Regions from separate parts of the Paenibacillus sp. RC21 genome, predicted to be linked through region 1. Evidence: riboswitches for the same ligand, from Rfam matches in the RefSeq annotation. Region 1 holds a riboswitch; the other holds the start of a gene.
What was found. Region 1 has a riboswitch for cyclic di-GMP ahead of ABIA61_RS19170 (transglutaminase family protein). Riboswitches for the same ligand answer to the same signal wherever they lie in the genome.
Positions count from the first base shown of each region.

Region 2: it holds a riboswitch for cyclic di-GMP, as region 1 does, so the genes downstream of both, ABIA61_RS11510 (glycosyl hydrolase) here and ABIA61_RS19170 (transglutaminase family protein) in region 1, are expected to answer to the same signal.

Region 1 covers NZ_JBIYCS010000006.1:37,453-52,581, reverse strand. The annotation lists gene ABIA61_RS19210 (response regulator) at 174-1,322, shown strand; gene ABIA61_RS19205 (sensor histidine kinase) at 1,430-2,086, opposite strand; gene ABIA61_RS19200 (sensor histidine kinase) at 2,119-2,652, opposite strand; gene ABIA61_RS19195 (histidine kinase dimerization/phospho-acceptor domain-containing protein) at 2,669-2,917, opposite strand; gene ABIA61_RS19190 (hypothetical protein) at 3,341-3,901, opposite strand; gene ABIA61_RS19185 (TIGR02328 family protein) at 3,885-4,292, opposite strand; gene ABIA61_RS19180 (DUF445 domain-containing protein) at 4,334-5,590, opposite strand; gene ABIA61_RS19175 (AraC family transcriptional regulator) at 6,313-7,200, shown strand; cyclic di-GMP riboswitch class I at 7,300-7,380, shown strand; cyclic di-GMP riboswitch class I at 7,423-7,504, shown strand; gene ABIA61_RS19170 (transglutaminase family protein) at 7,557-8,324, shown strand; gene ABIA61_RS19165 (collagen binding domain-containing protein) at 8,538-12,224, shown strand; gene ABIA61_RS19160 (class D sortase) at 12,329-12,955, shown strand; gene ABIA61_RS19155 (collagen binding domain-containing protein) at 13,170-15,129, shown strand, end outside.
Region 2 covers NZ_JBIYCS010000003.1:380,342-395,470, reverse strand. The annotation lists gene ABIA61_RS11530 (YveK family protein) at 1-448, opposite strand, end outside; gene ABIA61_RS11525 (helix-turn-helix domain-containing protein) at 758-1,126, shown strand; gene ABIA61_RS11520 (hypothetical protein) at 1,181-1,363, opposite strand; gene ABIA61_RS11515 (PD-(D/E)XK nuclease family protein) at 1,674-3,962, opposite strand; gene ABIA61_RS11510 (glycosyl hydrolase) at 4,012-5,637, opposite strand; cyclic di-GMP riboswitch class I at 5,618-5,698, opposite strand; gene ABIA61_RS11505 (sugar phosphate nucleotidyltransferase) at 5,865-7,241, opposite strand; gene ABIA61_RS11500 (hypothetical protein) at 7,530-7,679, opposite strand; gene ABIA61_RS11495 (UDP-glucose dehydrogenase family protein) at 7,851-9,179, opposite strand; gene ABIA61_RS11490 (glycosyltransferase) at 9,185-10,285, opposite strand; gene ABIA61_RS11485 (glycosyltransferase family 4 protein) at 10,314-11,462, opposite strand; gene ABIA61_RS11480 (glycosyltransferase family 4 protein) at 11,456-12,643, opposite strand; gene ABIA61_RS11475 (glycosyltransferase family 2 protein) at 12,630-13,469, opposite strand; gene ABIA61_RS11470 (lipopolysaccharide biosynthesis protein) at 13,492-14,871, opposite strand; gene ABIA61_RS11465 (O-antigen ligase family protein) at 14,877-15,129, opposite strand, start outside.

The sequences.
Region 1 (15,129 bases):
AAACAGGCGGGCTTGCGGCATTTCATCTTAATCATGAATATGCCACAGCCCGCCTGTTTCATGTGATCATAATGATTCGTTAAAATTTTTTCTATTTCGATACTTTGTTTATATCTGGAGCTAAGTTATCATATATAATGGTATGTATCCGATTAAAAAGGAGTAGACTATTTGTGGGGAGATCAGATAAATTCACAAGAATTATTCTTCTAGATGATGAAGAGCTGGCTTTAGATTATATGAAGCGTCTATTTAGTAAAATTGAAAACATACATATAGTAGGTTCATTTATGAATCCACTGGCAGCAAAAGAGCAAATTCTTCTCGAAAATATAGATGTAGCTTTTCTCGATGTAAGCCTGCCTGAAATGAACGGCATTGAGCTAGCAAAGCAAATTCAGGTTGAAAAACCTCGTCTCCATATTGTATTCGTAACGGCCTACAATGAATATGCCATTCAGGCCTTCGAAATTAATGCACTGGATTATTTGATCAAACCAGTCACCACAGATCGCCTCATTAAGACCCTAAACCGTATTCTGGAACGTGATGGTCACCCTGCGCTCCAGCCTTCCATTGGTCCTCCTCTCCGGTTACAAGTCTTCAGGGAAGTCGCGGTTGAATTAACAGATCAGCAGTTAACGGCTATACAGTGGCGAACAAAAAAATCACAGGAGTTGTTTCTATACCTGCTTCTGCACCATGACCAGTTGGTTCGAAAATCAGCACTGATTGAATTGCTCTGGTCGGAGCATGATGAGGAGAAGGCTTACTCTCTTTTATATACTGCTGCTTATTACCTCAGAAAAGCTATGGGCCCATATAAGGACTATTTAAAAATTGATAATACCAGCGGCGGATATATTCTGAATACGACAAACATACTACTGGATAAAGAGGAATGGGAGGACAGCCTGACGTCTGCTCCGCCGATTAGCCAGGAAACGATTGATGACTATACCAAAATAATGAAGCTATACAGAGGCGATTATTTACAAGAATACGATTATTGGTGGGCTGAAAGCGAACGTCAAAGACTTCAAAAAATGTGGATAGCCACCTCATTAAAAATGGGAGAATGGTATAACAAAAACGCTCAGCCTGACAAGGCTATCTCTCTTTATGAGGATATCTGTAACCGACACCCTCAAGCAGAGGATGCGTATTGGGGTTTGATGAAAATATATGCGGATATGAAAAAGGATACCTTGGTTAGCCAGTGGTATGATTTATTATTATCCGTTCTATGGGAAGAACTACATGTGAAGCCAAATGAACAGATCACCGATTGGTATAATCGATGGAAAATGGCGCATGTCTAGTTGCGTGCGTCAACTAACAAGCTGCAACCTATATATGATACGGATATCATGCAGAAGCGTGCTTTTTCCAGCCGATCCTGCATGATATCCGTACTTGACAAAAGCCGTCAGTCTTCTTTTTTCTTCTCGCGGGGAATATGAAAGCTGACGGTTGTTCCTTGATCGGGATGGCTGCTGATATGCAGTCCGTCACCGTACATTTGCTTTAGGCGCCGATCTGTATTTAGCAAACCGACTCCTCCTTCTTCTTTATTCTGATAGGTCAGTATATTGTCCAGCTTCTCCTGATCCATGCCCACTCCATCATCTGAGATTGCTATTTCTGTACCCTTCGCATGATCCGTGATACGAATACGCAATGTCCCTCCACGGATACGCTTCAGAATGCCGTGTCTAACGGCATTTTCCGCAAGTGGCTGGATCGAAAGGGGCGGGAGATGCAGGCTCAACTCTTCATCCACTTCCCAGACGATATTCAATCGGTTTCCAAAGCGCTCCTTCTCGATATACAGATAGGATCGAAGGAGTGCCAGCTCATATTCCAGTGAAACGACACGATCCAGGTTTCGGGAATTGAAGCTCCCTCTTAGGTATTTTCCAAATTCCTCGATCAGAACGATCATTCTTGCTCCATCCGTCTCACTCAACGAAACGATCGTATTCAAGGTATTAAACAAAAAGTGCGGCCTGATTTGTGCCTGTAGCCATGCGGCCTCCATACGAAGTCGTTCACTTGCGGATCTCTTCACTTGCGCTCGCTGCATACTCCATATAAGCCCCCTCATCCCCCGGTATCTCACCGACTACAGGGGAATGATCCAGAGGAAGAGTGAACCCTCAAGGTTCCCCCGTGCAGCTCAATGAGCTGCTTGCTGATGCTTAGCCCCAGTCCCAGCCCGTCTCCAATCACCGTCAAGTGTGTCGTTCCCTGTTCATAGGGCTGGAATATTCTCTGCTGCGTCTCCTCATCCATGCCAACTCCCGTGTCCCGAACGTGGATATGGGCCATCCCGTCCCGAATATCTGCTTGAATCGAGATCATTCCTGCATTCGTATACTTGACCGCATTATGGAGAAGGTTGAAGAAGATTTGCACCAGCCGATTCTCATCCGCCAGCACATTGGGGAAATGATCTGGAATCGAGATAACCATTTCCAACGATTTACCATCTGTCATGAACCGGAGCATGTCCAGTACACCGGAAGCTACCCCTTGGGGCTTCAAACTTCGTTTTTCCAGGCGAATATCCCGTTCTCGCAGGCGCGTTACGTCAAGCAAATCATTAAGCAGCAGAGACATCCGCCGACCCACGGTGATGAGCAGCTGCATGTTGCTCCTGTTCCGTTCATCCAGGGTATGGGTCTGATTTATCCAGCACAGACTGCGCTATATTGATCATTCCGTGCAGAGGATTTCGCAATTCATGTGAGGTATTCGCCAGAAAATCATTCTTAACCTGATCAGCTCGCTGCAATCTGTCCGACAAACTTCTCAGTTCGGTGTTCGTTTGGAAGAAGTGTTGAACCAGTATGAGGCGAAGCCCAGGAAGGACAGCACGACATCCCAAGGGTAGTATGGAAGATAATTCCACCATATCATTTTGAAAACGCCCCACAATATGCTGGACCCGGCGCTTATGGTAGCTAGCAATAGAAATATGGCGTCTTTTTGACCTCTGAATATCTTAAGAAAGGCAAACAAGGGAATGATGACACCAAACGTACTTCCCTGAAACACCATTATCAACATTAGATAAGAACGGATTTCCTGTGAAGGTATAAATAAAATCAGGATGGCAAAAAGACACTGTCCCACGAAAACAGTCTGAACAATTCTGGACCTGCCCAATAGTAACTGCACAACCCTGAGTATGCATATATGGCTGCCCATATAGGAAAGCAAATGTATTTTAAGTGAAAGCGAAACACGCTCAGTAACAGCTTGTCATCGTTCATCATGATGGTTAAAACGGTACACACCACGATACCTGAAAAATAAAAAATAGAATAGCAGCTTTTTACGAGACGCCATAAAAAAGATGGCACCCGCATACATTCCATGGAGCAGCAGAATACGGAGAGAAACTTCCTGTATGCTGTTCAGGATGATCAGCCACCTGGCCCTCGCTATTTATTAACCGCCCGTTTACAAACAGGTTGGATGCGGTGTAAATCGACGGAATTCGAAGCCCGTACAGTGGTGCTTTTTGGGGATCAACCAGGATTAACAGACGATAGCTCCCGAAGCCATATGCAGTAGAATCAGGTGAATGCAAATCAGCATTCCATTTTCCTGGAACACGAATCCACTGCTGCTCCTTCGCTGGTAAGGATTTTAAAAGATCCGGTTTTGATAGATTTCCTGCATAAAATCCCCATTCTCCCTTTAACGGAATAGTCTCACGGCCCTGCAAATCCCAGCCCCGCAAGTCCAATACTCCTTTTTTGGCCTCAGGATACTCCTGTCCTTGATAATAATGAAACCACAGCATACGGAAACCAGTGATCACAAGCACAAATAACAACGTAATCAGGAATATTTTTCGTTTAGTCATCATGTTTTTATACATTCGATCCATTTCTTAAATTTCCTGTACCGTGCTCCACGATCAGAATACCCTTGGAGGCCAGATTATCCAGGCATTCCTGCATATAAGCATCGTCATGCTCCGCATACGCGCCGACAGCTTCCAGTTCCTCGCCAAGCCCTGTCGCCCACGGTTCGCACTGCTTGCCGCGATACAACGGCTGCTCCCATAGCGGATCAACGTTGTAACCGCGACTTTTCATTTCGTCCATGATGAGCTTATGGTAGCGGACGAGCAGCATCGGGTGATAGTCGAACACATAATTAACCGTAGCATGTCGCTTTTCCCACCCGTTCCCACGCAGTGCACAGCACTCGCGGTGTTGCCCCAGCAGTTGCGGCCGCGGCAGCTTGTCGATCAACTCTTCGTGCCAAAGTCTCATGCTTCCACAACCTTATCTGTAGCATTTTCTTCTCTAATGAATCAACCGATCAGCATACGGGCACCTGTCAGGACAATACCGATCAGGAAGCCCGTAACCGCGCCGTTAATACGTATCCACTGCAAGTCCTGCCCCAGCTTGTCCTCCATCAGAGCAATCAGGGAATCGTTATCCATTTTATCTACATTTTCGCGTACCAGATTACCAATCCGACTGTGGTTGGCTTCCACCAGCCCGGTAATGCCTGCCACAATTCTAGAATTGATCTTGTCCAGCAGCTCGGTATTCCCTCTCAAATCAGCCAGCATCCGATCCAGTAGCGGCAAAATATAGGTCGGCACATAGCTGCTATCTTCCATATAGCCCAATAAACGTACGCGCAGCTCTTCCATCTTATGAAGCACCGACGCATCGCCTTCCCAGGTACCCACGAGGTTGTTTTTCCAGCTGTTCAATCCTTCCTGAACCGTATCTTTCGTCGCCAGACGGGTCAACTGTGTTTTCAGACCATCCAGCACGGCCTGACGGCGTGGATGTTCTTCCCTTTGCAGCTCCGCAACCTGATCCAGCAGGAAATGGCGAATCATTTCACCCATGCGCTCTTCGTTCAGATAGCCAAGGAACGCATTCAGGGCGAATTGCATCAGCCCGCTCACTTGCAAACCGCTAATAGCCTGCATTCCCAAGGTACCCAGCGTGTAGCCCGTTTCCGGCTTCAAAAGCCAGGATTCAGCCTGCTCCAGCGAGTAATCCAGCGCGCGGCGGTCATAGCCCTTCTCACTGGTTTGACGGGCAAACGCCTCCAGCAGCGGTCCAGCGTCGAAGTCTGTCACCTGCCGCTTGATCTCGGCCGCAATTACCGGGGCCAGCTCCGCAAGCGGAAGCGACCGGACCAGTCGTTTGGCGAGAACATCTATGGATGCGGCCGCTTCCGGCGTGCGCAAGCCCTTTTCCACACCATCCAGCATCAAATCGGCCAGCCGGATATCGGCAATTTTAGATGCGATACTGTCTTTGTTAAGCAAGTTATTTTCCACCGTACTCACCAAGGTACTCGTTAGCTTGTCCCTATTCTTGGGAAGAAGCGCCGTGTGTGGAATCGGAATGCCCAGCGGGTGACGGAACAATGCGGTGACGGCGAACCAGTCTGCCAGTCCTCCGACAAGTCCTGCCTCGAAAGCACCTGCTAACAACCGAGCCCAGCCATATTGCTGAAAAGGCAACATAGCTGCAAAGCCCGCTCCCAGAATAACGAGCGACCAAGCCGCTGCTGTTTTCGTATTTTTTGGTTTTCCCATCCTATAATCCTCCAAACTGACTGTCGAGTAAGTGAAGCCCTATATCTGTATTACCCATCATATCATTGCCTGTATGAATTCCAAAGCTAACGGCACTCTATTTCCTATTATATTAGAACACACCGGAGCAGAAAATCACGCAAATAAGTGAATACACTCTTTGTGTAATTTTGTACTTTTATGCTGTTATTTATCATATGATTTGCATATATTTACAGTACACTAATCAGCATAAAAAGAGTTCATATATCTCCCTCGTGCACCTACATATTTGTGAACAAAATCACAACATTGGACCCAATCTAATTTTCTTCACGATAAGCCTAATGAACTATTTCGATAGAACAAAGACCCATTTTTTTCAAAACGAAAGGATATGTGCGTTGGAAGGTGGAATGGGCATAGAATACCTTTAGCATCCTGTCCTGGATTTTATTCCAGAATTGAATTGAACCCATGGCATCTCCGAATTTTTTCAACATGATTTAACTTTTTCATATGGATGAATGAGTTAAAAATATGGAGGAAACGAGGCTGTTTTCACCATATTAGTACACCTGAATTCGAATGGAAAATAATTCAAAATATTATTCGCTACATGCATTTATGTGATGTGATAAAATAAATCGTATTAATAGGAAATCATGTGTAAACCACCATTTTATTTGTTAAACAAACAGTGATTAGCTTGATAAATTTGCTCTTTTGTAAAGGAATTGGACATGACAACAGACCAAAAAAACAACGGAAACGGGACCCCTTGGAGCAGCGATCCAGTCGTCATTGCATGTACTCCCTCCGCTTTTGCCAAGCGATCCCTTTTTTATATACAGGAAATAGGCTATTTCAAAAAAACATCTGTTTATGCCATGGAACGGAAGGAACTCACCTCGTTTCTGCTCGTTTTTACGTTATCAGGACAAGGGGAATTACTGTACCGGGAGAAAAAATACATATTGAAGCCTCATGATATGTTTTTCGTTAATTGTGAGGAATTCGTACAGTACAGCACCGCTGGTCATGAAGCATGGGAGTTTATCAGTGTAAATGTGTACGGCAATCTGATCGACAATTTCTACGAACAATTTGCCAAGCACAACAAGCCTGTAATATCACTCAACGATCCATGCACCATATTGGACAAGCTGCATTCCCTGTTATGCGTACAATCTGACAGAACTCTTTCTGCTGAGCTGCTTACATCCAGACTCATTGGTGAGTTGCTGACGTATATTTTGCAGCACCCCTATGATCATCCGTATGTAAACCAGGATACGATCACCGAGATACGCAAGGTTCAGCAATATTTGGATCGATCCTACAGTGAACGAATTACGCTGGATTCGCTGGCAGACATGTTTGAGTTAAACAAATTCAATCTCGCTAAAAACTTCAAGAAACAGATCGGATTTTCTCCTATCGATTATCTCATTAATGTCCGCATCACAGCGGCTCAAGGCTGGCTTAAAACCAGTGACGAATCCATTGTGGATATCGCACGGTTTGTAGGTATTCCCAACACCAGCCATTTTATCAACCTGTTCAAGGAACATGTCGGAGAAACCCCACATTCCTTCCGCAAAAAATGGGGGAATCGAACCAAACTATAAACTCATCTATCAGATGACTTTGTCGAAAAACAGAGAAAATCTAAGATTGTGCTTGCCTAATCAGAAGCCCAACTGATAGAATGATAGATATAGACTGTTCAGGATAAATGGCAAACCTGTCGAAAGGCAGGGACGCAAAGCTACAGGGCCTTCTTTTTAAGATGGCAGCCAGCTACCGGTTGGAGAGGCTTTTTGTCGTGTCTTTTTTTCCTGAAAAACTTTATACGATAATAGCAAACCTGTCGAAAGGCAGGGACGCAAAGCTATAGGGCCTTCTTTTTAAGATGGTAGCCTGGCCGCCGAAAGGAAGTTTTTCTATGAGGAAAATGTCATTTTTTTTAATAATTTTAGTTTTTTTGTTATCCATCCCCCTACATACGACAGCGTTTGCTGCCGAAAGTCAGGCATGGCTGAATCAAAACAACGTAAACCACGGTATTGTTAGTATACGTTATCCTGTCAAGTCCAATGTCAAAACCAAGATCGTAATTACCAAGGATGCGGAGAAATACTCTTATTATCTGAATTCGAGCAAATCTGAGGAAGCATTCGCTCTTCAAATGGGCAATGGCAATTATAACATTCGTTTATTGGAACAGCTAACTGGCAATCAGTATAAAGTGATAGGTGAAGAAACGGTCCAGTTAAATTTGAATGACAGTAAAACCATATACCTCAATTCTATTCAAAATATTGACTGGAGCGATACGAATCAGGCGATTCGGAAAGCCAAGGAATTAACCAAGGGTGCAACGACAGATGATGAAAAGGTGAAACGTATTTACGAGTATGTCATTAGTCATATTAAATACGATTCCAACCAGCCTTTCAACCTATCAACAGACTACCTTCCACAAATTGATCGTACAATAGTTTCGCAAAAAGACATTTGCTATGGATACGCTTCACTGTTCGCCGCCATGCTTCGAAGTGTGGATGTTCCAACGAAGCTGGTTATGGGTGAATCCTCCTATGTGAAAACTTACCACGCCTGGAATGAAGTCAATATCAACAATCAATGGGTTATCATTGACACTACAGTAGATGCCGCTCTAAAAAGCGGAAAACAGAAGTTTGCAATGGCCAAAGAACCCTCCAAATATACAAAAACAAAACAATATTAATTTTTTTTGTAGAAAGCCCTGATCACTGCGATCAGGGCTTTTTTCTATTCTTGTTGAGAAATTGTTGAGATAAGGAAGGTATTGTATATCTAGTCAGTCATTTAAAAACTAAGATGTTGAATATACTATTTCCGGGACAAGAAAGAGGGGGGAACCAAATCCGCCCGGGTACTTTCCATAATATTATGATGAATAGGAGACTTACTTAAGAGTATGAGAACAAAAATAAATGTAACGATCATTGTGCTATTGCTTATTTTCCAAAGCTTTTTTAGTGCAGCGCTGGCTTACGCAGACACTTCGACCGCGGCTGTACCAGAAAGCGCTGTAAGCGATACTGCGAATACAGTTATGGAAGATGTATACGGTATTCCGAACCCTGAACCATTAGAGGCACCTCCCAGCATAGCTCCCATGATTCAGGCAGCAGCCAGCTCAGTTCAAGCAGACAATATTTTAACCAAGCTGATCTTGACGGATGAAACCGGCCGTATCATTGATGCTGTGGATAATCCTGGCGTACGTGTGGACATTGGCGCAGCAGTCCAGCTGAGCTATGAATGGGAGATTCCGGACAATCAGTATAAAGAAGGCGATACCTTCACCTTTAACTTACCGGAACAATTTGAAATTTACACAGATATCTCGTCTCCGTTGATTTCAACAGATGGAGAGGTTGGTACTTTTACGGTAGATCGCCAAGGGAAAGTCATTATGACCTTTAACGATTACGTAGAGAATCATTCCAACGTAAGCGGAAAACTGCAAGTAAAAACCGAGTTCAGTAAGGAAGTTGCAAAAGGCAGCACAGAAGTCATTATTGCGACTCCAATTAAGATCGGGGTTCAAACATCCATCGTCAACATCAAACCCGTGTCCGGTCCCCCAATAAGTAAACAAGGAAAAGCTAACGGCAAAAACAAGATTGACTGGACCATTAATGTGAATACACAATTGGACACCGTAAAGAATGCGATCGTAACAGACCCGACTCCTCAAGGGCTGGAGCTGTTGCGAGACTCCTTCCAACTGTATAATCTGCAAGTCAATATTGACGGCTCGACGGTAGTTAAGGACCCAATCAGTGGGGACAAGTATACGCTCGAACCAGATCAAGCCGGTACGGGCTTTGTTATTCGTTTTAAAGACGAGAGCATTAGCCAAGCCTATCAGATTCAGTATTCCACAGATATTACAAGTGACGAAACCCGTTTCTCCAACACAGCTACTTTTTCGGGAGACTCTATGAATGGTGTCTCTGCTAACGCTACCGTGCAGGTTGATCGCGGAGAATTTTTGTCCAAGAAGGTGGAAAGTTACGACCCTGTTACACAAACGGTATCTTGGGTGATCAAGTACAACTTCAGCGAAAAGAAAATACCTGCCGACAAAGCCTTGTTAAGTGATCGGTTCAACAACAGTCAGGTATGGCTTCCCGATTCACTTGAAATATACAAAGACGACACTCAAGAGGTGCTTCCATCCTCAGAATATACCGTCTCCCCGGTTACGAATGATTTGGACAGCAACGGCTTTGATCTCCAATTCAACTCCGATGTGGATACTGCCTATACCATTCGTTATCAAACGAAAGCCAAAGAACGTGTATATCAAGATGATAAGGTAACGAACCGTGTGACTTCAGGTGGAGTCTCTAAGGATGCCACCGCACAACTTAAAAGTGGAATTATTATTAAAGAATCCAAGGAGCCAAACTACAACGCAAAATTCATACCTTGGGTTATTACCATCAATGAAGATCAATATACTATGAACGATATCGTCATCAAGGATGTATTTCCCAACGATGGCCTGGCCTTGTTGCCGAACACTTTGAAAATCCAATCCGCTGACGGAAAAACGGAACTTCAAGCCCCTGCAGATTATGAGCTTATTCCGTTATCACAGGATTATAAACAAGGGTTTAATATCATTTTCCATGCACCAATTCAAGATACTTATACGATCAAATATTCAACCACATTCAATAATGACTGGAAGAAAGATACGACGAAGCCAGAGTTCTGGAATAAATCCGTCATTGAATGGCAGCAGGACGGAGATTCAAAATCTGCAGAAGCAGACGCGCGGCTCTTTCCGGATATCATGACACAACAAAATGGAGCCAAGCAAGGAAGCTACAATGCCAGCTCCAAGCACATCACATGGGACATTAAGGCCAACTATAACCGTAAGACCCTGAAACAACCGGAAATAAAAGATCCATTGCTGCAAGGTCAGAAGCTACTGCCAAACTCCGTTAAAGTGTACGACATGACACTGAATGGATCGAGGAACGGCGTGGAAAAGGGCTCCGAATTACCAGCAGACCAGTACACACTTATTCTTCCATCCGAACAAAATGGCAACACGTTGCGTATCCAATTTAAAAATCAGATTCAAACCCCATATTGGATTACGTTCCAAACCACGCTGGAAGGAGAACTTATTGAAAAAGAAATCCGCAATAAGGCCCTTTTTCTGGATGGAGAAAATATAATCTCAGAATGGTCAGCCCAAGTAACCTTACCTCACGGTGGAGAATATGTTTCTAAAAGCGGCAGCCAGAACGGGAATAAAATTAACTGGCAAATCCGTATAAACGAAGGACAGTCTCAAGTAACAAATGCCAAAATTGTGGATCATCCCAGCAGCAATCAGATTCTGATCGAGAATTCCTTTCATCTGTATTCAACTGTGGTGTCTGAAAACGGGAAGGTTACCAAGAGTACAGAACTAACCAGGGATCGTGATTACAAGCTCATTTTCAAGCCAGATGCTCAAGGTCAGGAAACTTTTGAGCTTGCTTTCACGAAGGAGATCTCCTCCGCCTTTATCCTGGAATATCAAGCGTTCATTGATGCAGCTGACAAAGAAAAGGTGAGCAACAAAGTAACCTTTGAAGGGGATCGCTTAACGACAGAACAGAAGGAGACGAATCAAGAAATTATTGTGCGGACTTCTTCCGGCTCCAGTTCAGGCAGCGGTATTAAAGAAAGCCTCGAAATTACAAAGGTTGATCAAGATGAGCCTGATAAGGTACTGCCCGGAGCAAAATTCGCGCTCTATGATAAAGCGGAGAAAAGAGCCCCAATCATTCAAACTACCAATGCGGAAGGGAAAATTGTGTTTTCTGCATTGCTCCATGATGATTACATCTTGGAAGAGCTTGTAGCTCCCCAAGGCTATAAAATAATGGATAGTAAGCTTGAAATCAAAATAGACGATACGATCAAACAAAGCGCGGGCATAAAGAAGGTTGTGGTAACCAACCAAAAAGAAAACAACACAGATCCAGGTACACCTACCAATCCGGGTACACCTGGTACACCTACCAATCCAGGTACGCCTGGTACACCTACCAGCCCGGGTACGCCTGGTACGCCTACTAATCCAGGTACGTCTACCGGCTCAGGATCAGGCAAAAAACGCGACAAGGAGCCTGAAACAACAACTACGCCGTCTATATCCGTTCCTTTAGTGGACAATAAAGAACAGACTGTGGATGGTGAGAGCCCAGTAACTGTGGATGATGTGAACCCGGTATTAGATAGCATCGTGCCTGAATCTACACCTGACAAAAAACAGACGGATGATGATGGGGGCCTGCCAACGGGTGGCATTGTGCCTGAATCTACACCTGCACCGAAAGCAAAACCGAAATTACCAATCATTAAACCTAATAAGGAACCTAATCCTCCCGTGGAAAGTGATGACGACTCTCTGCCTCGTGGTGGAATCAAAGTTCCTGCTGATGTACCGAAAGATCCGAATGTTTCACCATTGGCAAATAAATTGCCACAAACAGGAGAAAACAGCCCTGCTCCCTTCTATTTAACAGGTCTAGCTATGATCATTTGTGGCGCGTATCTGAAATATAGACGGATGGGCAAAAAATAAAAATAATCATACCCTCCCTTTCTCAGACTACACTATATGGGAAAGGGAGGATTTTTAAAATCAGTATGTGATACACCTTACATAAGTTAGGGAGGTTTTTTAGATTGCGTAAGCTATCATACTTGTTCATCGCCTTGGGAATACTCATTATTTTGTTTCCTAAAGCCAATGAATGGAACGAAGATCGGAAGCAGAGCGAGCTTTTGAAAGAGGCAGAAGTACTGAACCCTAGCATTATCGACGGCTATAAGCGCTTGTCCAGCAAGCTTGCAGAAAACACGAGCATCGAAACCACACGAGGTCCTTCGGTACCCGCAAATGAAACAGGTCCTAAGCAACTCCCCATTGCCACCATTAGCATTAATCGCATTGATTTGAAGCTTCCTGTGCTGGAGGGTGCAACTCGGGATAATATGAAGCACGCATCTGTACATATGTCGGAAACGGCAGCTCTGGGTCAGACAGGAAACGCCGCCATAGCAGCCCACCGTGCGCGTACAGCAGGACGTTTATTTAATCGGCTGAACGAGGTAAAGATTGGAGATAAAATCATGATTAATACCAAGGGTGAACAATATAGTTATACAGTCTATAAAATTTCGATTGTCGCTCCTACAGACGTCTCCGTTCTGAAAAGCTTTGAAAATCAAAAGCTGCTCACATTAATTACATGTGACCCTCTTGTAAATCCGACACATCGCCTCATTGTTCAGGCCCGACAAAGCACCTAAAGCTGGATCTGTTCGCCATATCCGAACACCCTTTGCTACTCAGATTTACTTAATTTGCAGCGTAGGGGGTATCTCTATTTCATTGGACAGACTCTTAGTCCGTTGAATATATTACTTCCGGGAAAGAAGGAGGGATGCTATAAACGCCCGAACATGAATACAATATACAGTAATCTTTATACAGTAATCTTTAGAAAGGAGACTTAAATAGAGTATGAGAAAAAAATGGAATGTAATGATTATTGCATTATTACTCATTTTACAAAGCTTTTTTGGTATCACCCAAGCTTATGCTCAAATCCCTGCCCCGGATCAGCCGGAGATTGCCGGAACCGAGGCAGGGCAAACCGTTACAAATGATGTATATGATATCGTAGTACCCGAAACAGAACCAGTCATAGAACCAGAACAGCAGAAGCCTCCTTCCCTACCAGCTCCTGTTGTTCAGGCAGCGGCCACCACGAATTCTGAAGAAGCTGCTCAAGCAAGTATTTTAACGAAACTTACCCTGACCGATGCGACTGGTCAAGTGATTGATGCGGTATACAATCCCGATAGCCGCTTGGACATTGACGATGCAGTCCATCTCATTTATGACTGGGAGCTTCCCAACAATACGTACAAAGCCGGAGACACTTTTACTTTTCAATTGCCCGAGCAATTTGAAATCTACACAGATATCTCCTCTCCTTTGGTTACGACAGATGGAAATGTTGGCCATTTCACGGTAGACCGCCAAGGCAAAGTGGTCATGACTTTTAACGATTACGTGGAGAGCCATTCCAATGTCAGCGGAAAACTGGAGGTTAAGACCGAGTTCAGCAAGCAAATAGAAAAAGGCAGTACAGAGGTCATTATCGCCATCCCGATCAAGGGTGGCGTACAAACAGCAGTCGTAAATATCAAGCCTGCGGCAGGCTCTTCCCTGGATAAGCAAGGGAAAGCCAATGGAACCCATCAGATTGATTGGACGATTGACGTAAATAAACAATTGGATACGGTTCAACATGCTGTAGTCACCGACCCGACTCCCCAAGGATTGGAGCTGGTGAGGGATTCTATCCGGTTATACCATTTACAAATCAACGTGGATGGTTCAACCTTGCTGCGTGATCCGGTGGATAAGGATAAGTATACGCTGGAAGCCGATTCGGCTGGTACCGGCTTCATCATCCGTTTTAAAGATGAAAACATCCGCAGCGCATACCGAATCCAATACTCCACTAACATCACCAGCGAAGAATCCCGTTTTTCCAACACAGCCACTTTTTCAGGCAGCAATACGAAAGACGCTTCTGCAACAGCTACAGTAACCGTTCAACGCGGCGAATTTTTGTCCAAAAAAATGGAGCAATACGACCCGGTTACTCAAACGGTATCCTGGGCGATCAAGTATAATTTTGGCGAAAAGAAAATTCCCGCCGGGAAAGCTGTGTTAGCTGACCGTTTCAACAAAAGCCAGCAGCTCGTGGCCGGTTCACTTAAAGTGTACAAAGGAGCTACTTCTGAGGAACTTTCTTCCTCCGAATATACCGTCTCACTGGTTAGCAATGAAACGGCCAACGGCTTCGATTTACGCTTCAACTCCGATGTGGAGGAAGCATACACGATCCGTTATCAAACCAAGGCGGTAGATCGTGTACTTAAAAATGAACGGATAACGAATACCGTAACGTCTGATGGAGTAACCAAAGATACCACCACTGAGCTAAAAAGCGGGGTCATTGTCAAAGGCTTCAAGGAACCGAACTACAACACAAAAACGATTCCCTGGGTTATTGCCATCAATACGGATAAATACACGATGAATCAGGTTGTGATCAACGATACGTTTCCGAATGGCGGTCTGGCTCTCTTACCAGATACATTAAAGATCCAAAGCGCGGACGGAAAATCAACGCTAACATCACCAGCAGATTATGAACTGATTCCTTTATCGCAAGACTATAAGCAAGGATTCACGATACGTTTCCATAAAACGATCCAGGACGCGTATACCATCAGCTATTCAACAACATTTAACAATGAATGGAAAAAGGATACGAGCAAGCCGGAGTTCTGGAATAAAGCTTCCATCTCATGGGTGCAAAATGGAACGCCCTACTCTGCTGAAGCCGAAGCCCGGCTATGGCCTGACAATCTGACACAGCAGAACGGTGCCAAGCAAGGAAGCT
Region 2 (15,129 bases), on a different contig from region 1:
TTTTCATGATAGAGGGAATTTGTCGTTTGAATACTTTGGCTATCGCATTTACGGTTTTGACAGCCTTCGTATACGATAAATCACGGATTGTTAAATCCATGACCTGTGAATCACCTGCGGTGTTTACTCTTAGTTTTTGCGCCAGAACTGACGGAGTGACCTTGAGATCGGGGAAGCTGGCGACCACCTGGTCCATAATTGCCGAGGACATCATAATTTGCTTATAGGAGTTCGTTAAGGCTATATTCGTTTGAACGACACTGTAATCGACGACACCCGCACGATCCGGCCTTGGCGTCTGGTTGATAATAAGCTTCGCTGTCGCTTCATAAATCTGAGGGGTAAAATATACATTTTTCACACCCACCACAGCACATACCAACAATACGATACCGCTAATCAACCATATTCTTTTTTGGATCATACGAATGTACTCTTTCAGCTGCACAAGACCAGTCCTCTCTGATTGACTTGTTTTCGATGCAATGACGCTTGTACTGATCCTCTGCATAGCATGACCATATAATCTATAGTAAAATGTTGTATAATAGCGCATAGAGGGTCTAGCCAGCGAATAAGCACAAGTGCTAAACCATCGGTGGCCTCCCAGGGTATATGAACGATAACATATGGTTAAAACTATAAAATATAGATACGTTATGTATCTTACATAACTAATTTATGATACAAAACGTATCTTGTCAAGCGTAAACTTGCTTTTTTTCTTTCTCAACCTTGCATTCAGGAGGAATATCAGATGAATTATGGCACCCGCATCGCTGAATTACGGGAATATAAGGGATTAAAACAAGAGGAACTAGCACAATCCCTCGGAATTACGCGGGCGGCTCTTTCTCACTATGAAAAAAACCGGCGCAAGCCAGATTTTGAGATACTGACCAAGCTTGCAGACATTTTCGGGGTATCCATTGATTACTTGGTAGGACGCACTAGCCATCCGGCAGCAATTTTGGATTCAGCTGTGAGGGAATTTGTGGACCAGTTGGAGCTGTCCGATGAAGATATCCTGCAACGTTTTAATTTGACCATTGATGGACGAACTTTGTCTGAGGAAGAAGCCAAGCGTTTTATCGCGTTTGTCCGCATGGAACGAATGATGGAATAAAGAAGGGTGGGAGCCGGTTCACTCCTATTTTAAGCAGTACCGGCAACCGGTATTTTACAAGCTCTTATCCTTTCGGTCCTTGGTTCCGTCAGCTTCGCTCTGTAGACAATGCGGCATTGTGATGCCGCATTGAAGCAAAATATCCCGGATGTCCAAGTGGACGACAGGTTTGTCTGCTTTCCGTTCGTTGTTTCGTAGAAGAGGGTTGTCCATTCCTGATTCAGTCTCCTTGTTCATTCGGCACTTACCTCACTTTATCATTCTTGGTCACTGGAAAGAGAATCCCCACAAACCATGTATGTATAGTTATGAGCAAAACTATTATATATGAATACATACCTGTAATGTTGTCGTCTTATGGCGAGAAAATTAAAGGATTTTCGGATTTTCTTCTGAAATATACGCAATGAACTTCCAAATCAGAACCATTTACAGATAAAAAAGAACCTGTCAGGTCCTACTTTCTCCTGATAGGTTCTTTGGCATTCTATTTTCGGTTGCATGTAAGGTATTCTTCGACGCTGGTCCTACTCTGTATCTGTCCTGATTAAGCGACCTCGGCCGCCGGGGACACTTGGGTGCCCCCAGTCGCTCGGACTTTGTAAGCGTAGTGACTTCCGGCTTTCACCGTGTGGTCCGTATACGCGCTTCCCACTACTTCCGATGCAATCACCTGATACGCCCCGTTTGTCCCGTCCGCACGCAGTACATCATAGGCGGATACGCCTTCTGCCTGAAGCCAATTGATCTTTACCGCGCCTTCCTGAACAGAGGCGGCCTTCACCTCTGTAGGAGCCGAAGCTGCGGTCTGATCTGTACTTTTCAGTTCCAGAATGTATTGCACCGACTCTCCGGGACCCAGCTTTTCTTCAAAATCAAGGGCAGGCGAAGCCTTGAGTCCGGATATGGAACGCTGTGCCTGGCTGTACGTAGAGCCAGCTCCGAAGCGTTCACCCGTGTACAAACCGGCTTTCGGCATCGTCACCCGTACACGGATCGTCTGTGCTGTGGATTCAAAATTCACCAGGTTCACTAGCAATTTGTCCGAGGTGGCCCCACTGCCAGCCAGCGGTTTAAGCTTAGACGTATCCACTGTACGGACATAGACCATCTTATCCTTCGTTTCCTCCGGATTCAGGACCGTATAAGTCAATGGTTTCCCGTGTGTGGCATAAGCCAGACTCAAGCGTCTCATGATGTTTACACGGCTGTCCTGCCCTTGTCCGAACGGATAAATTTCCGTATTCGCCGGATTGTGATTTTGCAGGTCAAAGCCGGTTTTAAACAGCGTGTAGTCCTTATAAAAAGCAGCATGCTGGATAAACATATTGGCAAAACCGATCTGCGAACGCATAATCCGGTCGAATGCTGCTGCTTGTGGCTGACTGGCCCCGTAATCAGGGTTGTCCCGATGCGTATCGTTCGTACCAAACTCCGTATTCAGCATCTTCTTCTCCAGCCCATTGCTTGAACCGCCGAAGGTTTTCAGATTTTGAACGAAGCTGCCCCCGCCCTCTTCATTATACGATTCGCCGTAGGCGTGCCCGTTAGTCAGGTCGGTGACATCCTCCAGCTGTTTACGTTGTGCCGGGTCCCGCTCCCATCCATCCGGATCGCCGCATTTCAGCGTACCTCCGGTTTGGTTTTTACAAGCCTTGGTCGAATACGTCGGCCAGTAGGCCCAGCCCGGCGCTACCGTTTTGAGATGTGGCGCCAATTGCTTACCTTCCGTATTCAGCCACTTGGCCACGGCCAGATTGACTGCTTTCGAGCGGTTAAACAATCCCGGTTCATTATCCACTTCATAATATTGCAGGTATGAACCATATTTTTTTACATAATCGCGCAATTTCTGCTTGGCCGTCTCCGGCAGGGAGCCGTCTTTTTGCAGCTTGATATCGCCCGTATATAAATACAAAGCCGACGATTGCATATTATACTGCTTCAACGTTTGATAGTACTCTTCCACGTCTGTGCATGCCTTGTTCACATTACTAGCGCATGTGACTCTCATGACATTGCCGCTATATGCAATTCCCAGCCATTTGAGAACGTATGGTAAATGTTTTACTGCACCCTGATCATAATAAAATTCTTTATTGTTCACATTCGTTCCGGTCAGTATATATTTACCGTGTATCGGCTCAGTCGCAGGTGAAGCTAACGTCTCCAAGCTCAAGTCATCCCAAGTCCACCACACATTTTTATCTTCAGCAGAGGAGCAGTATAGGCAGCGCGCTGTCTTTAGCTTGAGTACGTTAACACCGCTTTGCAATTGCTCTTTGGGGATATACAGCTCGTAGTTGTTTTTGAAATTATATGCACTGCCTGTGCCGGAAACCCCGGCAATCTGAATGATACCGGACAGCTGATGATTTGAAAATACAGCCATTTGGGGAACGGCTTTGCCCGCATCCAAAATCCGTACACGGAATATCATCCCGTTGGGAGGAACCTGATCCAGCTTGTACTGGAGTGATAGTTCAGGATTCATGGACGCATTTAAACCGGGAGGAATATCTCCACTGCTGAGCAATACCGGAGCCGTTGTACTCTCTGCTATGGACATCGCTGACGATGCTCCTTTAGCAGACGACTCGGTGGAGGCCGCCGAAATATTGACATTGTCCTTACCGACCATACCTTTAAATTCTGCTGAAGAGTCATCCCGCTGACCGAGTTTCCATACCGGACTGGCCGCCGCTACTTTAATCGTCTGAAGTTCTTCACTCTTGGGAGGCGTATGAATAAACCAGGCGATCATCGCTATAGCTGCGACCCCCAGCAGCCCGGCCAATAATACTATATACCTTTGGGTCAACCATTTTTTCATCATTGTGCTCCACCCTCTCTCCTCAAAATTTTTGGCGGGGAAAGAGTATATATCAAGGAAGAAACAAAGCGTTGCCGGGAATTACCGCTTTCGCTTCATGCTGACTTTCCCACATCAGACGTGCCATTGCGTCGCCTTTTTCATCATAATATTCAACTTTCAAATCTGCCATTTTGCCTGCTTGCAAGGTAATGCTGCCCTTGCGTTCTGTCCAGCTTTGTTTGAACCAGCTATCAATAACCAGCTTGCCGTCTACCCATACACGAATGCCATCATCGGATATCGTGGTAAGCGTATAGGTCTCACTATATTGCGGCTTGATTTTGCCCGTCCAGCGGACCGAGAACTGATCAGCCTTCACCTCGGGATCAGGCGAGGCCGCACGCCAGTTATAATCCAGCTTACTGTCTGTACGAACCAAAACAGCGGTGCCGTCCAGATCCATGCTGTTAAAATATTCACCCCGCAGCCCGTTCACGTAGACCATATCCGGAACGGAAGGCGGGGCTGGTTTACTTACCACTGGCGGAGCCGGAGTTGGATCGTTTGGCCCCGTGTCCGGTACGGTCGGTAGCTCCGTCTCAGGTTCTTTCATCGCAGCTAACCCTTTTTTCACATCATCCCGCGTCAAGCTTGTCGAATCATTCATATAATCCTGAATCTGATCCGTCGTGTTATTTTCGGTCAGCATCTTGCCCCAGGTCATGGAATACACCCATTTTGGCTGAGCCTGCATCACCTCGGGACTGGGCACCTCACCGTGTTCCCCAATGGCAATCGGCTTATTCCGTGCCAGTCCGAGCAGTCCTTCGTAATGGCTTTGCTTAAAATCATGGTTGTAAATGTCTACAGCCAAAATATCCACTTTGTCATCCCCCGGATATTTCGGGGTATATGGAACAGTGTACGAATTAGGCGCGTTCGGACTCCATACCCACAGCAGATTGTTCAGTTGATGCGTGTTTACAAAACGGTCATACATGATATTCCAGAGCTGATTGAAATTGTTTTTGTTTCCCCACCAGAACCAGTCGCCGTTCATTTCGTGGTAAGGTCTCCATAATACTGGAACGCCTGCATCACGAAGCTGCTTTAACGATACAGCGACCTTATCCAGATCGGCAATGAGAAGATTATACTGCGTAGTACCCGGCGTCACGTATTTATTGAACTCCGCCTGGCTTACTTTCGCCTGCACATTGGCCCAAGTCAGTGGTTTACCCGGCAGCGGTTCATGATAAGTCATCGTAACCATTCCGCCAGCTCTACTCCAACGTATGGCGCTATCGATGACATTTTTACGTTGCGCTGCCTCCGTAGCGGCGGACTGGCCGGAGATGGCTCCCATCTCGTAGCCATGTACACCAGCATACGCCTTACTGATTTTCTGGACCTTGTTGCTTAATTCATCCGGACTTTCCAAATAATCATGTTGACCTGTGACCATCTTTTTTCCCGAGATGCTGATCAAATAGTTGTATAGTTCACGGGCCTCAGCAGAAGCGTCCGAATTAACAGGCTGTAATGTGGCAGCATTCGCCACGGACAGAGATTCACCAAAACCGGCGGGCAACAAGGAAAAAAGCATAACAACGGGGAGTACACTGCGTATCAATCGATACACAGGGGTAAAATAGGGGCTCACTCTCGCTCTTCCTTTCGGTAGCCAGGCTGCCATCCTCACGGAAGGCCCTTTAGCTTTGCGTACCTGCCTTTCAACAGGGCTGCGTTTATCGTGGAAGGAGTTTGGATTCCTTCTTACCCTAAGTATCGACTTTTTTTTACCAAAATTTAATAGGTCATGTTCATGAATTTACAGATTTTCGCGTATTTTCGACAGTTCGGGCTAAAAAACTTCATAAATGAGTCCTTTTTTATCTTCCAGGATGGTTGCAAGATGCTCATTTATGAAATAAACTGGTGACGGGAAATTTCATCCCAGTCCATGCAAAAACGGACAATATCCTCTTCGATCAACTCAGAACCTGTCTGTACCTCGATCAATTCCACATCGGTCACGGCTAAAATGCTATGCTTCGTCCCTTCTGGAATGCGAACCACATCACCAGCCTTCACCTTATGCAGCTTTTCATTCAAAATAATTTCCGCTTCACCGCTAATAATGGTCCAAATTTCACTCCGTTTGAAATGAAGTTGGTAGCTGATATTTTTGCCTTGCAGCACACGGATTCGCTTGGTCAATACCTCGTTGCCCTCGTCATACTTCACATAATCCACTACCCGATAATGACCCCAACGGCGCTCTTCGTACATTGGACGCTGATTATGAGCCTTGAGCACTTCCTTGATGCGCGGACTTTCCGCCTTATTGGTCACAAGGATGCCATCCGGGCTGGCAGCTACGATCAGATCATTCGTTCCGATGATCGCCACGGGGATATCCAGTTCGTTGATAAGGCTCGTATTGACGCAATCCTCCGTTACTACGCCTCTGCCCACTTGCTGATGGGACATTTCTTCCGTTAAGGTGTTCCAGGTACCTAAATCCTTCCAGAATCCATCATATGGAAGAACAACGATATCCTTCTCCTTCTCGACTACCTCATAGTCAAAGCTGATTTTTTCCAGAGAAGAATATTGCTTTTGCATTTCTTCATAGTTCAACGGCAATCCTTTGGATGCCAAGATATCGAGCAAGTAACCCAATTTGAATGCAAAAACCCCGCAGTTCCATAGAGCATTGCGTTCCATCAGACGCTCCGCCTGCTCCCGGTCGGGTTTCTCTTGAAAATGGCTCACTTTGCGGTAGCCTGTGCTACCTTGTGTGGCATCATTTTTAGGTATAATGTAACCATATTTCTCAGAAGGATAGGAAGGGACAACCCCGATTAACGCAAGCTTGCCTTCACTCTCCTGAAGAGTATGTTCCAACTGGGCAACTGTAGCAAAGAAAGCATCCTCTACATAGGGATCTACCGGCAATATAGCAACGATTTCATCGGGCGAAACACCCACGATGGAATATAGATAAGTGGCTGTTAACGCAATCGCGGGAAAAGTATCTCTTCGTTCCGGCTCAACAATGATGCGCGTATCCTGCCCAACCTGACTCTGAATCATTTCAACCTGCGCTCTCCCTGTTGCAATAAACGAGGATTCGGACAAGCCGTTATCCCCCAGTTGTCTCCACACCCGCTGCACCATAGATTCCGAATTACCCTCCGGACTCTCCAGCACCTTCAAAAATTGTTTGGAACGGGAATCGTTGGACAAAGGCCATAATCTCTTACCGGAACCACCAGACAAAAGTACGAGCTTCATAACTCTCCACTTCCTCTCTAATTTGGGTAGGTGATCGGATGGGCAAGGTCGAGTAGCCCGCTACGGGATGGATTTGATCTTACGATCGCTGTTGCCGTGGGATTCTTTGGATTGTGTAAGACATTTAGATGTAAGAATCCCACTAAGCTAATGCTTCCGATGCGAGCTTTCCTTTGGAAAGCTTTCAGGCGAACGCTCCGCTTCTCCAGCTTCAAATCCATCCCTGCGCTACTCAAATATGCATCATGCCAATCATACCGTTTATTGCAAAAAGCACGACCGGACGATTCATGTCCGGTCAGCCTGTAAAGACGCTCGCGCGCCCGGCGCAGCCGCATGGCGCCTTAATCCGAAGGAGCGGTACCACCCGCGCCGCTCCTTCGGATACGCCCTTCCTACCTCCCCCCATAAGGTGGAGGTTAAAAATTGTGACTCCACGGCGGAAAGCAGCGAAGCGGGCAGAATTGTTCTGAAGAAGCGGCAGCGTTTGCCTTTATCCCCGGATTTTAACCTTTGAATGTTTTACACAATAAAGAAAATCCGGGGGTAACAGCAATCGGAAGAACAATCTGCACGCGTAGCGTCTCCAAAACCACCACAGTCACTTTTTTAAGCTTCCACCTTATCCCGATTCCACCCACTCATCCGCGGACGACCCACGGAATAGTATTCCAACCCCGAGCCTTGAATCTGCTCCTCCGTAAATACGTTACGACCGTCAATCAGGACTGGCTTGTGCAGAATGGAAGACAATTGTAAGAGATTGACGTTTTTGAACTCTTCCCAATCGGTCAGCAGGCAGACCGCGTCGCTTCCCTCGGCAGCTTGCTGCGGGGAGGAGCACCATACAATATTCGGATGATCCACGCGCTCCTTGAATTTTTCCATTGCAATCGGATCATACAGCTTCACAATAGCACCTGCCTGAACCAGCGTTTCAACGATTTCCAGTGCCGGAGCCTCGCGGATATCGTCTGTATTCGGCTTGAAGGCCAAGCCCCAAATGCCAATCGGCACGCCGTGCAGCTGACCCAGCGATTCACGCAGCTTGGATACGATCATGAAACGCTGGTCAGTGTTAACCTCGACCACCGATTTTAACAGCTTAAATTCATAATCCACATTACCCGCAATTTGGATGAGCGCATTCGTGTCTTTCGGGAAGCAAGAACCACCGTACCCGATCCCAGCTTGCAGGAAAGAGGACCCGATTCGTTTGTCCATCCCCATACCGTCAGCCACACAGGTAACATCCGCGCCTACCTTTTCGCAAATATTGGCGATTTCGTTGATAAACGAGATTTTGGTCGCCAGAAATGCGTTGGACGCGTATTTGATCATCTCTGCACTGCGGATATCCGTTACATAAATTTTATCCGTGAACACCTGATGCAGCGAAACCATCGTTTCACGCAGCCCCGTGTTGTCCAAACCGATAATGATGCGATCTGGATGGAGTGTATCATTGATAGCAGAGCCTTCTCTCAGAAATTCCGGAGCGGATACAATATCGAAGGACAAACTCGTATGACGGGCCAGCACGTCCTTGATCTTTTCGTTCGTTCCGACAGGCACCGTGCTCTTGGTCATTATAATTTTATACCCGTTCATGGCCTTCCCGACATCAGCAGCAGCCTGCTCAATGTAGGACAGATTAGCTTCACCGTTAGCCAGAGACGGCGTACCTACCGCCAAAATAACGATATCCGAGCGGCGAACCGCGTCGGCCAAATCCGAAGTAAACTCCAAACGACCCGCTTCCAGATTTAACGCGATCAATTCCTCAATGCCAGGTTCATAAATAGGAGATTCCGCCCGGTTCAGCATGTCGATTTTGTGCTGCTCCAGATCGACACAAATCACCTCATTACCTTTATGTGCAAAACACACGCCCGAGACGAGTCCAACGTATCCAGTACCGATTACAGCCAGCTTCATTCCGTTCATCCTCCTTTTAGAAAGTTCACATAGGCTTGCTCTACATACTTTTTGAAATGATCCTTGAACGTATCTTCATCAAATTTGCGTGCATGGCTAATGATACCGTCCACATCCCATGCATGCTGCTCGACATTGGCGACCGCCTCCAGCACATCCTCTACCTGATGTCTGCGGAAAAATACACCATTCACATTAGGGACAATGGTATCCAACGCTCCCCCGCCCTGATAAGCGATAACAGGCCGTCCGGCTGCATTCGCCTCCAGAGGCGTGATACCGAAGTCCTCTTCCCCCGGAAAAACGAGCGCACGGCATTCTGCCATCAGCTTGTTGACCTCTTCGTCTTCAAGTCTGCCAAGAAACTCAATGTTCGGGGAGGCCATGCCTTCCAGTCTTTTGCGATCCGGTCCTTCACCGACAATGCGCAACTTGAGACCATTGCGCTTGAATGCCTCAATCGCCAGGTCAACGCGCTTGTAGGACACTAACCGGGATACGATCAGGTAATAGTCACCGATGCTTGTAGCACGTTGGAAACGGGATGTATTAACAGGAGGGAAAATGACATCCGACTCCCGTTGGTAATAGTGCAGGATTCTCCGTTTGACGACCGAAGAGTTGGCGACAAATTGGTTTACGTTGCGAGAAGTTTTGGCATCCCATGTTTTCAACCGATTCATGTAAAGCTTTAGCATGCTTTTGAGCAGGTTGGATTTGGACTGCCGGGCCATATATGTATCGTAATCCCAGGCAAACCGCATCGGTGTGTGACAGTAACAAATGTGAAACGTATGTTTAGGTACCTGGATGCTTTTCATAAATGCGCTGCTGGAGCTTAACACAATGTCGAAATCCCTAAAATCAAAATCACGGATAGCGATGGGGTACAGCGGCAGCACTCCTTTGAAATTGGCCTTCACTCCCGGGATGTTCTGTAGCCAGGTGGCTCTAATATCTGCATCCTTCAAGTTGTTCGACAGGCGGTCGTCGCTGAACACCGTTGTGAAGATTGGAGCCTCCGGATACATATCGTGGAATACCTCTACCACCCTTTCCGCTCCGCCCATTTGGATTAAGTAATCGTGTGCTATCGCTATTTTCATCTGAATCATCCTTTAACGCGAATGTCGGTCAGACTCCTGCCAACAAACCCTTATAGTAATGAACTATATCCTTAACCGTGTTCTCGATAACAAAATGCTTCTTGACCCGTTCCATCCCTTTATCGCCCATTTGCTGACGTTCCTGTGGATGCTCCAGCATCCAGCGGATGGCTTCTTCCAGCTTGGCCGGATCACCCGGTTCAATAAGTAGCCCGGTTTCGTTCGGTACGACGGTTTCCCTGGGTCCACCCTCATTCGAAGCAATCACCGGCAGCCCTGCGGCCATGCCTTCAATAATGACCTGCCCGAACGGCTCCGGTGTGATGGAGGTGTGAATCAGCAGATCACAACGCTGCATCAAGCCCTGAATGTCATCGACGTGTCCAAGTAAATTGACGTTGTCTAATCCGTATTCGCGCATCGTGGATTCCAGACGGCGTTTGTATTCCTCTTCGCCGAAGAGCGCATCTCCAGCCAGCCAAAATTTCACACGCTTATCCGGTAAAAAACAGCGCGCCGCTTCCAGTAAAATGTGCTGTCCCTTCCACTCTGCCAGTCTACCGACCAACACGACGTTAAACGAGTCATCGTCACGTGAATTTGCAGTCGCATCACGGGCTGTAATCGCTTTGGCAAATGCCGAGTAGACGACGAGCGTCTTTTTGTCCGGGGGCAGCTCCAGCGCACTCAGCGTGGACTTGGAATTGGCAATGACGCCGTTGGGCAAAAAGCGGGACATCAGCCGTATGCCTTTGGCCACAATCGGCTTCAGGTACGGCGGACCGATATGGTCACGGATATGCCAGATCAACGGCACCTTCGCTGACTTCGCGGCTACGGCGCCGTAGAACGCTGACTTGAGCGAGTTCGTGTGAACACACACGACCTTTTCCTCGCGCAGCAAAGGCGCAAGCTTTTTCCCATAAGCCAACAGTCGGTAGGCTGCCGCAGGCGCACCCAGATTGATGGCATTCCGCCCCCGATTGCGAATGGAATCATCCAGTGGAACGATACGTACATCAATGTTGCGCTGCCGAAGACGATCGGCCAAATCGCCTTCCTCCGCCAAAATCACGAGCGGGTCGATATGTTCCCCGATGTTCGTCAGTATGTTATACAACGCAACTTCGCCACCGCTCCATCTTGCCGTGTGGTCGATATAAGCTATTCTCAGCATTTTGCAGCCGCCTTTCTGTCAAGGACCTGCCGGAACACATCTTCCACCTGCTCCGCCACATGTCCCCACGTATATTTGCTCAGGACATGGTCCCTGCATTCCCGTGCGTTGGGAAGGGCTTCGCGGTTATCCAGCACACGCAGCAGTCCTTCCGCAATGGCTTCGCTGTCCGTTCCCCGGAACAACAGCTCCGGACGGAATCCACTTAAAATTTCCCTGTTGCCGCCTACAGGAGTCGCCATCACTGGCAACCCCGAGGCCATCGCCTCCACCGTAATCAGGCCGAAGCCCTCCAGTGCCTGTGTCGGCACAACGAACATATTCGATGCCTGATGATACAGGGGGAGTTCCTCATCCGATACATATCCAAGCAATCTCACATGATTATGAAGATTGTATTCTGCCACCTTGGAAGCCAGTTCCTCCATCAGAGGTCCCTTCCCCCCAATCAGCAGCAGATGATCAGGATGACGCTCGGTTACCCGCCGCCATGCTTCCAGCAGCTGTAGCAGTCCCATTCGGTTAACAAGACGACGGACGGTCAGCACAATCGTCGCATTCTGTGGCAAATTCAGCCGTTCCCGCACCATCCCCCGATCCTCTGCCGGATGGAACCTCTCTACATTCGCCGCACCGGGAATGATATGGATTTTGCTGAGTGGAACCTTATAATGCTCATGCAGAATATCCCGAAAGGTTTCGCTCAGCACTACAAATTTGTCCGCCAGACCATAAGCCTTCATTTCAATGGATTTGGCCAACGTTGTTTTCAGCAGATGCTTGAGGCCTTGCCCTTCAATCTTCATTTCCTCCGTCCATGGGCCGTGGAAGGTGGTGACTACCGGAATTCCCCGTTTTTTCGCCTCCAGCGCCGGGCCGACACCATAGGGGGCAAAATGGGAGTAGAGCACATCTATCGGCTGCTTGTCGAACAGCGTTGCTGCATATTTTTGCATCAGCTCTCGACGCTTCCAGATGGATTGCTGCTTGCTGCCAATTGAATGAATTCGGATATTTTCAGGTACTTGCGGCTTCTCATCGCTACAGATTAAAGCATCCAGCGTATTTTGCTCCGCCAGTTGCTCACAGATGGATTTGAAGTACGTGTTTAATCCGCCGGGCTGCAGGGACGGCCAGCTAAGCCCTGTTGCTGCAATGCGAAATCCGTTATTGTACGACATAGCTGGTTTCTCCTTTCTGCTCGGTCTGTCCGTCTTCCACAATCTCTATTTTTTTTCGCCGCTTCGTCAGCTCATAATGCTTGAAGCAGACCAGAAACTCGTACATTACCCAAAAGACCGCTACTGCAAAACCTGCCAATCCCTTGCGGTATAAGCCTTGGACAAAATACTTCTGCACAAAGCGGGCCGGAGGTCGCAACAACAGCCTGGAAATCCGAAAGGATCTGCCTTTGTTAAAGGCCGTCTCAGCTTCGAGGTCCGTATACTTGTTAAAACGGGTCATATGATCACTGATACTGCGGAAGCCGTAGTGCCATAACACACCCTCCAGTTTAATGATCTGGGAAGAGGCTACATCCGGCATTTCATGAACAAGACTATTCGTAATGCCGTAAATACGCCGATTGTACAGACGAACCAAATGCTCGCCTTTGTTCATCCATTTGCCCAGAAAATCACCAATTCGAAACACAGAATATGCTTTGGCCGGATCATGGAGTGTTTCCTTGACCTTCAACAAATCTCCAAGAAGCTCCGCATCTACAACCTCGTCCGTATCAATCAGGAAAATCCAATCAAATTCGGCTTTTTCAACACCAAACATGCGCTGCTTCGCATAACCGGGCCATGGGTTGGAAAACACCCGACAGCCCAATGATTCAGCTACCTGAATCGTATTGTCCTTGCTCCCTCCGTCAATGACGACGATATCGTCCGCAAAGGGCTTGCAGGATTTAATGGCGGCTGTGATTCGAGTGCCATCATCCTGAGCGATAATAACTACGGATATCCGGTTGTCCGCGGGAACGCTAGACATGTGGTTCATTAGGGGGTGCCTCCTTCTTTATCTAACCGTTAACTGGCTTTTTCCGGATGTAGTGTGACATCGTTGATCGGAGCCATTGAATATCTTGTTTGGAAATAAGCAGTCTCGGAATTTTCATTTTCAGAACGAATTTAACATTACATAAAATGAAACCGAACCGTAGAATCCCCGAAGACAGCATTGCTATCCCTGCACCCGTCAAGCCGTATCTCGGAACGAGTATAGACAGCAATGGTATGACGAGCGCCAATCCGACACCCTGTAGGATGGTAACCAGCTTGGGCTTACCCAGCGCCATGAATTGCTGTGCCAGCACCATGGTTCCTCCGCTGATAGCAACCTCAAGCACCAGTAACCGGAATACCGTAAGCGCTTGTTTAAACTCCTGACCATATAGCAATGTAAATACGAACGGAGCAATCAGCATCAGCATCGTGGCAGCCAGAATCGTTGCTGTTGAAGTCACCCGAAATGCCCGGAATGTTATTGCAACCGCGTCCTCCTTGTTTAACCCGGAGGCCTTGGGAAAGAGCACGACGATAATCGAGGTTGAAAATACATTCACCATCCGGGCCAGGCTGACCGCTACCGCATATAAGCCGAGATCAGCCGGTCTGAGCAGACCCGCAATCAGGATCTGATCAATGTAAGTAGAAACCTGCCCCATGAGATCATTGCCGTATGAGCCCATGCCGTAGGTAAAGAGATTTTTGAATTGCGTCCAGCTGTTCTTCACCTTCGGTTTGTACAGCCGAACCATTCGAATCGTGACACCGATATAAATCGGCAAACCTGGCAGCAAATAGGCCAGGGCTGAGGTGTACGGATTCATTTGACCCGTCAGGATCAGGATCGCCAGACCCAGCAGCGTACTCAGCGGCACAAGATACCGAAACAAATTGTACTGCTTGTATTCCGACCGGACCTGAAGCAATGCATTATTGATCTGTGAGATCGCGATAAGCGGACACATCATCATGGAGCATTGGGCGAACAGGATGACCGATGAAGAAAAGGAGCGCAGCCAATAAGGAATCAGGAACACGCCGATAAGTGTCGCCAAGCCCCCGAACATCGTCGCCAGTAGCAAGGCGAGGCCGTACAGCTTGCCTGTTTCCTCCGGGTTCCTTTTCGCATTGTAAATCAACGCGGACGGGACACCGAAGCTCATGCAGAAGGCAAGAAATTGGGACCAGTTCACCATCGCGGTCTGTTCCCCGCGTCCGGTAGGGCCCAAGAATCGGGCCGTCAGCACGCCAGTCAGCATGTTTACGACGAGAATCAGCATGCTGAATATCATCGTTTTGACTGCTGCCGAGCTGCTATCCTTGCTCTTGGCAAAGCGAACCACCGTGGACCATAGTGTCCGGACAGGTGCGGATAATGTTTGTAAGTTTTGCACAGCCTTTACCTTCTTTCCACGATGACATCTTTCGCCCACAGTCCTATGCCGATCATCATCCAGATCAGATAGCCGCGCATACCGGGAAAACCGTTATCCGATATGAGACTGGCTACAGCTCCGGCCCACGTAGCCAACGCCAGTCTGATATAAGGCTGGCTGGAATCTCGCTCGGCAATGCGCACAAGGAGGCGCTTGACGATAACGAACAGACCACCGAAGAAAAAGAACGCTCCGAAAATACCGAAGGTGAGAAAA